DNA from 2 places in the Glutamicibacter sp. PAEs-4 genome. Region 2 is predicted to be linked to the other one. Evidence: riboswitches for the same ligand, from Rfam matches in the RefSeq annotation. Region 2 holds a riboswitch; the other holds the start of a gene.
What was found. Region 2 has a riboswitch for S-adenosylmethionine ahead of ACR9WD_RS01320 (ABC transporter ATP-binding protein). Riboswitches for the same ligand answer to the same signal wherever they lie in the genome.
Positions count from the first base shown of each region.

Region 1: it holds a riboswitch for S-adenosylmethionine, as region 2 does, so the genes downstream of both, ACR9WD_RS13730 (OsmC family protein) here and ACR9WD_RS01320 (ABC transporter ATP-binding protein) in region 2, are expected to answer to the same signal.

Region 1 is NZ_CP195017.1:2,910,154-2,914,876, reverse strand. It holds gene ACR9WD_RS13745 ((Fe-S)-binding protein) at 1-122, opposite strand, end outside; gene ACR9WD_RS13740 (L-lactate permease) at 269-1,945, shown strand; gene ACR9WD_RS13735 (FadR/GntR family transcriptional regulator) at 1,976-2,677, shown strand; gene ACR9WD_RS13730 (OsmC family protein) at 2,768-3,313, opposite strand; SAM riboswitch class IV at 3,345-3,466, opposite strand; gene ACR9WD_RS13725 (DEAD/DEAH box helicase) at 3,607-4,723, shown strand, end outside.
Region 2 is NZ_CP195017.1:263,220-267,942, forward strand. It holds gene acs (acetate--CoA ligase) at 1-177, opposite strand, end outside; gene ACR9WD_RS01310 (ABC transporter permease) at 239-1,066, opposite strand; gene ACR9WD_RS01315 (aliphatic sulfonate ABC transporter substrate-binding protein) at 1,073-2,095, opposite strand; gene ACR9WD_RS01320 (ABC transporter ATP-binding protein) at 2,180-2,995, opposite strand; SAM riboswitch class I at 3,001-3,103, opposite strand; SAM riboswitch class I at 3,371-3,462, shown strand; gene ACR9WD_RS01325 (acyl-CoA dehydrogenase family protein) at 3,478-4,723, shown strand, end outside.

The DNA.
Region 1 (4,723 bases), 860 kb from region 2:
CAGGCTTGCGCCTTGGGGAAAATGACTTCATGGCCCAAGCGTTCCAGGATTTTCACGGTCGACTTGGCTGTTTCCGGATACATAGCATCCACAATGCACGTGGCAAAGAGAGCAATTCGCATAATAAATGACTCTTTCAGGGTGTGGTCAGACCATACTATGCGAGGTTCTTCGAAATAGTCAAGACTTGTTGTGATAGCTCTCACCTTGTACTCTAGGTGGTCGGACCACATATGGTCAGACCATCTCGAGTAAGGACGCCCACACCGTGTTTACACCCACGACAGACCCCATTGCGGGGAGCATCGCGCTATCGGCGCTGGTTGCACTCATCCCGCTGCTCACATTCTTCGTGCTCCTCGCGATCATCAAGGTCAAGGCCCACTGGGCCGGCCTGGGGTCGCTGGCTGTAGCGATCATCGTCGCGATCTTCGGCTGGCACATGCCCGTCGGGCTCGCGTTGAACTCCGGGGTCATGGGCATGGTGTTCGGTGCCTTCCCGATTGTCTGGATCGTCGTGATGGCGATCTTCCTCTACCAGGTGACCGTCAAATCCGGCCGCTTCGAGGACCTGCGCAGGGTCTTCGACGTCATCGGCGGCGGCGATGTGCGCATCCAGGCCGTGCTGATTGCTTTCTGCTTCGGCGGCCTGCTTGAGGCGTTGGCAGGCTTCGGCGCACCTGTGGCGATTACCGCCACCATGCTGCTGGCATTGGGCCTGTCCCCGCTGCGCGCTGCCTGCGCCGTGCTGATCGCCAACACCGCCCCGGTAGCCTTCGGCGCCGTGGCCATTCCGATTACCACCGCAGGCGCGCTGACCGGCATCCCGGCTGCCGACATCGGCGCCATCGTCGGCCACCAGTCCCCGCTGTTGGCACTGTTCGTCCCGTCGATCCTGGTGCTGATCCTCGATGGCTGGCGCGGCATGCGCCAGACCCTGCCGGCAACGCTGACCATCGGCATTTCCTTCGGTGTCGCGCAGTGGCTGTGCTCCACCTACTTCTCCTACGAGCTGACCGATATCGTCGCCTCGCTGATCGGCCTGGCCGCGGCAGTGATCCTGCTTCGCTTCTGGACCCCGAAGGGCGCCGACGAAGCACGCCAGCGCGTACTGACCGCTGAAGCCGCTGCGCTTCCGCACGAAGGCAACACCAAGCTGCACGCAGGCAACACCTGGATGGCTCTGTTCCCATACCTGCTGGTCATCGTCATCTTCGGCGTGGCCAAGCTGTGGAAGCTGGGCGTCGACATTCCTGCATGGCTGGCAAGCACCGACATCAAGTTCGGCTGGCCGGGCCTGGATGGCAAGATCCTGAACGCCGAAGGCGAAGCGGTCACCTCCACCGTCTACAACTTCCAGTGGCTGTCTTCCCCGGGCACCCTGCTGCTGATCACCGGCCTGATCGTGGCCCTGGTCTACTCGTTGAATGACGGCAATGGCGAATACAAGATGACCTTCGCCGAGGGTGCTGCCGAAATCGGCAAGACCATCTACAACATGCGCTTCGCGGCACTGACCATCCTGTCGGTCCTCGGCCTGGCCTACGTGATGAACCTGTCCGGCCAGACCATCACCATCGGCACCTGGCTGGCGGGAACCGGCGCGTTCTTCGCCTTCCTCTCGCCAATCCTGGGCTGGATCGGCACCGCAGTGACCGGCTCGGACACCTCGGCCAACGCGCTGTTCGCTAAGCTGCAGCAGACCGCTGGCGTCAATGCCGGCATCGATCCGAGCCTGCTGGTTGCCGCCAACACCTCCGGCGGCGTGGTCGGCAAGCTGATCTCCCCGCAGAACCTGGCCATCGCCGCCACCTCGGTGAAGATGGAAGGCCAGGAATCGGTGATCCTGAAGAAGGTCGCCGGTTGGTCCGTAGGCATGCTGCTGGTGCTGTGCTGCTTGGTTTACCTGCAGTCCACCCCGGTGCTGTCCTGGATGCTGCCATAGTCTTGACCGGCTAAAATAGATCCGATGTCAATGAACCCAGCTCCGCGTGCGTACCAGATCGTTCTCCAGGCAATTGAAGAAGATCTGCGCACAGAGAAGCTATCCGTAGGCGACCAGCTTCCCGGCGAGCGTGCGCTCGCGGAGCGGCATGGGATTTCGCGGGCTTCGGTCCGCGATGCCATCCGCATCCTTGATGTGATGGGCATTATTAAGACGTCTACCGGCTCCGGGCCCAACTCCGGAGCGGTGATCATCTCCAACCCTTCGGCCGGCATTTCGCAGGCCTTGCGGCTGCACTTGGCGGCCAAGGGCATCAACGTCCGCGAGATCGTCGAGTCGCGCATTCTGCTGGAAACCTGGGCCGCGCAAATGAATCCCCGCGACCCGGTCTACGCCCAGCAGGTGATCGACCGCACCGCGGTGCTGATCATGCGCATGGACGACCCGCAGCTTTCCCGCGAGTCCTTCCACCGCATCGATGCCGAGTTCCATGTGCTCCTGGCCTCCATGGCCGGCAACGCCGTGGTGGAATCGATGATGGAATCGCTGCGCAACTCGATCAGCGACTACGTCTCCGACTCAGTGCCCAGCGACGAGGCCTGGCAGCCGGTGGTGCGCGTGCTGCGCCGCCAGCACAAGGCCATCCACCACGCCTTTGCGACGAATCAGCGCGAACGGGCAGCCCAGCTGCTCGAAGAGCACATTAACTGGTTCTACTCGCAGACGCGGTAGGGATAAGCAAGAGTTCAGCATGCGCATGGCGCCCCGGATAACGGTTCGGAATTTTTCCGATCCGGCCCCGGGGCGCCATTGCCGCATCTGCTAGCTGGCGATGCTCACCGCAGTGGTCACCGGTACCGGGTTGGCGAACAGATCCAGTACCGGGCAGTGGGCATCCACTGCCTGGCGCAGTTCTTCATAGCGTTCGGCCGATTCGGGGCCGGTGATCTGGATGTCCAGTTCCACCGACGAGAAGCCCGGGCGGATGGACTTGTCAATGCCGAAGAGGCCACGGACATCGAGGTGGCCGTTGGCCTGGATCTTCACCTCGTCCACCTGGATGCCGAGGTTTTGCGCGTACAAGCGGTAGACCACAACCTGGCAGGAGATCAGCGCGCCGAGCGCATATTCCACCGGGCTTGCCGCGACATCATTGCCACCCAGGGCAGCTGGTTCGTCGACCTGGAAAGTGTGCTTCCCGGAGACAACGTTGCTGGCTACCGAATCGAAACCCTCGCCCTCGACGGTAAAGGTCAATTTGGCGCTTTGCGGGGCCGCCGAGATGCGTTCGCCCCAGCCCTTGCCTGCTTCCTGCAGGCGCTGTGCGCGGTCTTCGGATACGGTCAGGGTAGATGCTGCATTAGACATGAGGAGTTAATCCCCTTTCTGGCGCAAGGGGCGCCATCGCTTACGCACCTTGGCGTTCAAGATGCGTCGAATCTTCACCTGGGGCACCCCGCACAATGACGCAGGAGGGTTGCCATCCACTCAGCCAGGGCTCAAAGAGCGGAACTCGTGATTCTGTGGTTCTTTTCTATCGGTTGCGGTGCCAGCGCGTAAAGGGCAGGGGTAACTTTTCGTCATCGGGCAACTTGTCTGGCTGCTCGCTAAGATGGGATCGAGCTCTCGGGCGCCCACTGCACGAACAATGAACGGCGAGTATGGAATTCCAGCTGACACTTTCTGCGGCCCAGACCTTGGTGACCGAATCCGAATACAATCTGGGCCAGTTCCTGTGCGATTCGGGAAAAGTGGAGATCGTCCACCGGGACATGAAGCCGGGATATTCCCGCATTTCCGCAATGGTGCTGCGCGAATCGGTGATGGCCGAGCTGCAAATCAACCGCGGCAATATCAGTTTCACCAGCTTCTGCAGCAAGCATCCGGGCGTTCAATCCTGCGAGGATGTCGCCGCCTTGCTCATTGAAGTCACTACCGAAGAGGACCAGGGCTTCTTCGTCTCCGACTCCGGGGTGGACCCTTTCGCATGGAAACGCAATAGCAAGCCGCAGTGGGAGCGGACCCTTGACCGCCTGCTTCCGGTAATTTCTGATGAGCCGCCGATCGCCGAGGAGCCGCTGGGGTTGATCCTGAAAGTGGTCAGCGAACCCCGCTACGGCGGCGAGGACGCGCTGACCTTGCAGGCGCGGCCGGCCCGCCGGGGCACCAAGAGCCCCTGGGTCCAGACCGGAGTCAGCTGGCGCAATGTCGCCTTCGATGCGCGCTTCTCCAAGAAGCAGCGCCGAGCGGTCATTGAATTGGACCGGCTGCGCGAACACGTAGAACAGAATACCTACCGGCATTCGTGGGATCCCAAGGACTGGATCTCGCTGATGGATCTGCCGGGCCAGGACTTGATGGACGCCTTCGAGGCCCTGCGCGAAGCCGGAGTGCAGATCGTCAACGGGGGATCCGCTGCCAAACTCCCGGTGGAGTTCAGCGAGCAACCGGCCATGGCCCACGTGGATGTGCGACGCACTGAGCAGGGCCTGCGCATGGAAGGCAAGCTGCGCGGGCCGGGTGCAGAGCGCCACCACCTCCTGCCGATCGGCACGCCGCCGACCCTGCTGGCCTACGCCTCCAGCCCTTTGCCGAAAGCCAAGGAACTCGGCTTGGCGCAGTTCGCTGAACCGGTCACGAAGGAACTGGCGGCATTCATCGACTCCGGTGCGCACATCGTTCCGGATGGAGCCATCGAGCTTTTCGAGACCCAGCATCTGGACCGATTGCGCGTGATGGCGCCGCTGAAGAGCGAAGATGGCAGCTACCGCATCCCGG
Region 2 (4,723 bases):
GCCGCCGAGATACCAGGAAATTTCCGGGCCGCGCTGCGCCTGGGGGTCAGCCGGAATGATGCGGCTGGTGGTGTGCCACGGGGTGTCCCAATCCAAAAGGTGCGCCGCTTCGTCCCAGAATTCCTGGCGTGCCGCCTCTGATTCAGGTGCTGAGGTTGTTGCCAATTCGGTGGTCATTGCAAACTTTCTTTGGTGGGGGAAGGGATAGCGTTGCCAGCCGGTGCTAGCTAGTCCGGGGCTAGGTCCAGCGTTTGATCGCCCAGCGTTCGGCTATCGATAGCAGGGCATCGGTGATTTTTCCGAAGACGGCCAGCAGCACGATGGTCATGATCAGGCGGTCCAGGCGGCCATTGTTCTGCGAATCGGTGAGCAGGAAGCCCAAGCCCATCGATGCTCCGAGCAGTTCAGCCGCGACCAGGAAGAGCCACGCTTGGGCCAGTGCCAAGCGCAGTCCGGAGAAGATGGAAGGGACTACCGCGGGCAGCTGGACTGTGCGCAGCAGCTTCAGTCCCTTCAAGCCGAAGGAGCGAGCGGCCTCGATCAGGTGGGCATCGACATGGCGCAATGCCAAGGCGACGGTGGTGAAGACCGGGAAGAACGCGCCGATGATCACGAGCGTGACCTTGGAATCTTCGCCCATTTTCATCCAGAGCACCAGCAACGGAACCCAAGCCAGCGAAGGGACGGCGCGCAGGGCGCTGATGCTCAGGCCCAGAAACGCATCTGCCAATTTGGACAGGCCGACGAGGGCGCCCAGCGCCAGGCCGAGCAGGGAACCAAAGGCGAAGCCGAGCAGAACACGCTGGGTGGAAATGCCGATGTGCTTGCCAAGATCGCCATCTTCGAGGAGCTCAAAGGCGGCGGCAACGACCGAGCCTGGAGTCGGCAGCGTCCACGGGGCAACGGTGCCGCTCACCGTGACGAATTGCCAGACAGCCAGGGTGGCCAGCGGCAGGATCAGCGCAAGCAGCCATTTGGGTGCTCGCAGGATCGTTGCGGCGATGCCTGCCTTGTGCTTGGCAGGTGTCGGATTTTCCCGGGTATCAGCTACGTTTGCGGTGCTCATCGCTGTTTACTCTCCGGAGATCTTCGTAGCATCTGCCTTGAGGGCAAACTGGTCGTCAACGAGGGTTGCCAGTGCTTCATCTACGGATTCCTGCTTGGAAACATCGCCGCTGGCCACCAGGGTGGGGCCAATGTTGCTCAGCACTCCGGTGAATTTGGCGTCGGGAACCGCCGGAACGTCCAGATTGGAGCGTTCCTCGATCACGGTCTTGGCAACTTCTGGTTCGAGCCCTGCAACGTCGGCCAGGATCTCAGCGGTTTCCCCAGGGTTCTCGGCAGCCCAGCCGCGAGCCTTCTCATAGGCGTCGACCACGAGCTGGGCCAGTTCGGGGCTCTGCTCGATGAAATCTTCGCGGGCGTTCAGCGCACCGTAGGTGTTGAAGTCCAGGTTCCGGTAAACCAGCTGCGCGCCGTCTTCTTCGGCGGCGGCCATGATTGGATCCAGGCCGCTCCAGGCATCGACCGAACCGTTGACCAGCGCGGTGCGGCCATCGGCATGCTGCAGGTTCTGCAGCTTGATGTCATCTTCGCTCAGTCCCGCGGTGTCCAGAGCCTGGAGCAGGAAGAAGTAGGGATCGGTGCCCTTGGTGGCGGCCACGGTCTTGCCTGCCAGGTCTTCAACGGACTCGATCTTTGAATCCTTGTCCACTACCAGGGCTGCCCATTCCGGCTGGGAGTACAGGGCGACGGTCTTGATTGGTGCACCGTTGGAACGGTTCAGCAGCGCTGCGGAACCGGCGGTGGAACCGACATCAATAGCACCGGCGCGAAGCGCCTCATTGGCCTTGTTGGAACCTGCGGACTGGATCCACTCGACGTCAACGCCCTGTTCCTTGGCGGCCGCATCCAGCCATCCCTTTTCCTTGAGCACCAGGCTCAGCGGGTTGTACGTGGCAAAGTCGATGGACAAGGTCTGATCACCGGAGTCGGCCGTAGCGTTTTCGCCAGCGCAGCCGGTCAGGGCAACTGCGCCCATGAGCAAAGCGGCGGCGGACAGTGCGGTGCGGCGGGAGAAGCGGTTCAAGAGCATGGAGAATCCTAGAATTATGCGTGCAAGCGGATGGACGATAGGGCAAAGAGCAAGGATCGCCGAGGATCCAATGCGTTCCCTGGATTAATGGTTGGTTGGGTCGACGCCGAGCAGGCGCAGCAGGTGCAGGCGATCGGCAACGAACTTCTCGTCCGTGTGTCGGCGTGGTTTCCCGGCGGAGATCGCTAGGTCTTCGATGACACCAGCCGCGCCGTTCCCGGTGCTGCGTCCCAAGACGATAACGCGGTCAGCCAAGGTCAAAGCCTCGTCCACGTCATGGGTCACCATGAGTACCGTGGTGGGGAATGATGCGTGAATTGAGAGCAGCAAATCCTGCATCTTCAGGCGGGTCAGGACATCGAGTGCGCCGAAGGGCTCATCGAGAAGCAATACGCCCGGGCGGCGGGCCAGCGCGCGAGCCAGCGAAACACGCTGGGCCATGCCGCCGGAAATCTCCCGCGGGCGCAGGCTGGCTGCATGGCTCAGCCCGGTCAGCTCGATCAGCTCATCAATCAGCGCGTCGCCAGAGGCCTTCTCGGTTCCTGGGGCCAGACCCAGCGCAATGTTCTCGCGCACCGATCGCCACGGCAGCAGCCGTGGTTCCTGGAAAGCAACGGCGCATAGCTCGTTGATGCCGTTGACCTCGTGGGTGCCTGTGCGGATGTCACCGGTGGAGGGGTGGTCCAACCCGGAGACCGAACGCAGCAGCGTGGATTTTCCGCAGCCGCTGGCTCCTAGGATCGCGAGGACTTGGCCGGCTGGAATGTGCAAGTTGATGTCGGCCAGCACGGTGCGGCTTTCCTTCTTTGTGGAGAAGGTCCGCGACACGTTGCTGAATTGGACGTCCAGTGCGGTTGAGGTGGTTGACGTTGCCTCGGGCGCTGGAATGGTAAGAGCCATATCAATCTCCATCGGTCCTGGCGGTAGCACCGGCCTGCGGAGGTGGAGCTCCGAAGGTGGTTGCTGCGGCGTCAAAGAGCCAGATCTCTCGGCCGCTCGGGATGGTTACCCTTCTATTACAGCGAGTCGAACGATTTGGACGCAAATCTTGCGTAACATGAAAAAATCTTCGACAACTGCGTCACATTGCCCAGAAATTTCGTTATTTATTTTACCTAGGTCCGGTTCGATCGACTGCAAGCCAATCCGTGCAACTCATCTTCGATGGGACGGCGATTAGGCTGTGGGATTTGAGCATAGGCCCTTCCAAATCTGAGGCGAAATATGACTTCGCGGCTTGGAAGCGCCGGATTATTACCGTTACGAATGAATCACGACCCATCCAGAGCGGCTGAGAGATCTGGCTCCACGACGCCGCAGCAACCACCCGAAGAGCGGGACGGTGCTACTGCCAGGACCGATGGAAAGAATTGAGAACCCTTATGCCTATTGGCGAATCACCGAATGCCCCAGGGCTGGACTTCAACCAGCTCAGCGATCCTTCGCAAGCCAGCGCTCTGGAACTGGACGAGTTCGAGGAGCAGCTGCCCACCCGGCAGCTGCTGAAGATCACTCCCGGCCCCGGCGCGGATGAGCAGTACGACCGGCTGGCCGAAATCTTCCGCCCGGTCTTCGCCCAGATCGCCGCGACCGCCAAGGACCGCGACCTGAACCGCGTGCTTCCCTTCGAGCAGGTAGGCCTGCTGAACCGCGAGCGCTTCGGCGCGCTGCGCCTTCCCGTGGCCGACGGTGGCTACGGTGCGCGGCTGGTGGATGTCTTCCGCCTGCTCATCGAGCTCTCCGAGGCCGACTCCCATGTAGGCCAGCTGTGGCGCGCGCATATCGCTTTTGTCGAGAATGTGCTGGCACTGGAAGACGAGGCGCTGCGCAAGAAGTGGGTGGCCCGCATCGCCGCCGGGCAGATTGTCGGCAACGCCTACACCGAGCGCGGCGGCAACGCCCTGGGCACCTTGAATACGAAGGCCAGCTTCGTGGACGGGCGCTGGGTAGTCGACGGCGAGAAGTACTACTGCACCGGCACCATCTTTGCCGACTGGACCACTGTTGCGGTGGCCCACCCTGAGCTTGCCGGACGCCAGATCGCGGTGGTGTCCACTCAGCGCAGCGGCGTCAAGATCCTCGATGACTGGGACGGATTCGGCCAGGGCCTGACCGGAACCGGCACCACCGAATTCCATCAGGTCCCGGTGGACTGCTTCATGCCGCAGCAGCGCAATGACTCCGAAGCGGCGATCTTCCAGCTGGTGCTCATGTCCGTGCAGGCAGGCATCGCCCGCGCCGCGCTGAACGACCTGCGCAGCGCGGTGCAGGCACGCACCCGCATCTTCACCACCGGAACCGGGGTGCCGGTATACCAGGAACCCCAGGTCCTGCAGCTGGTGGGCGAGGTGTCCGCGGAGTCCTTCGCCGCTGACTCGGTGGTGATCGGCGCGGTGCTCGAAGTCGAGGCGGCCCTGGGCGATCCGGGACTGAACGACGAGGAACGCTACGCGGTCTGCGAGCTGGCAGCCAACCGTGCGCAAACCGTGGTGCAGCCGCTGGCCATCGGCGTAACGAGCAAGCTCTTCGACGGGCTGGGGGCCTCGTCCACCAGAAGCGGCTGCAACCTTGACCGGCACTGGCGCAATGCGCGCACCATCGCCACGCACAACCCGGCGATCTACAAGG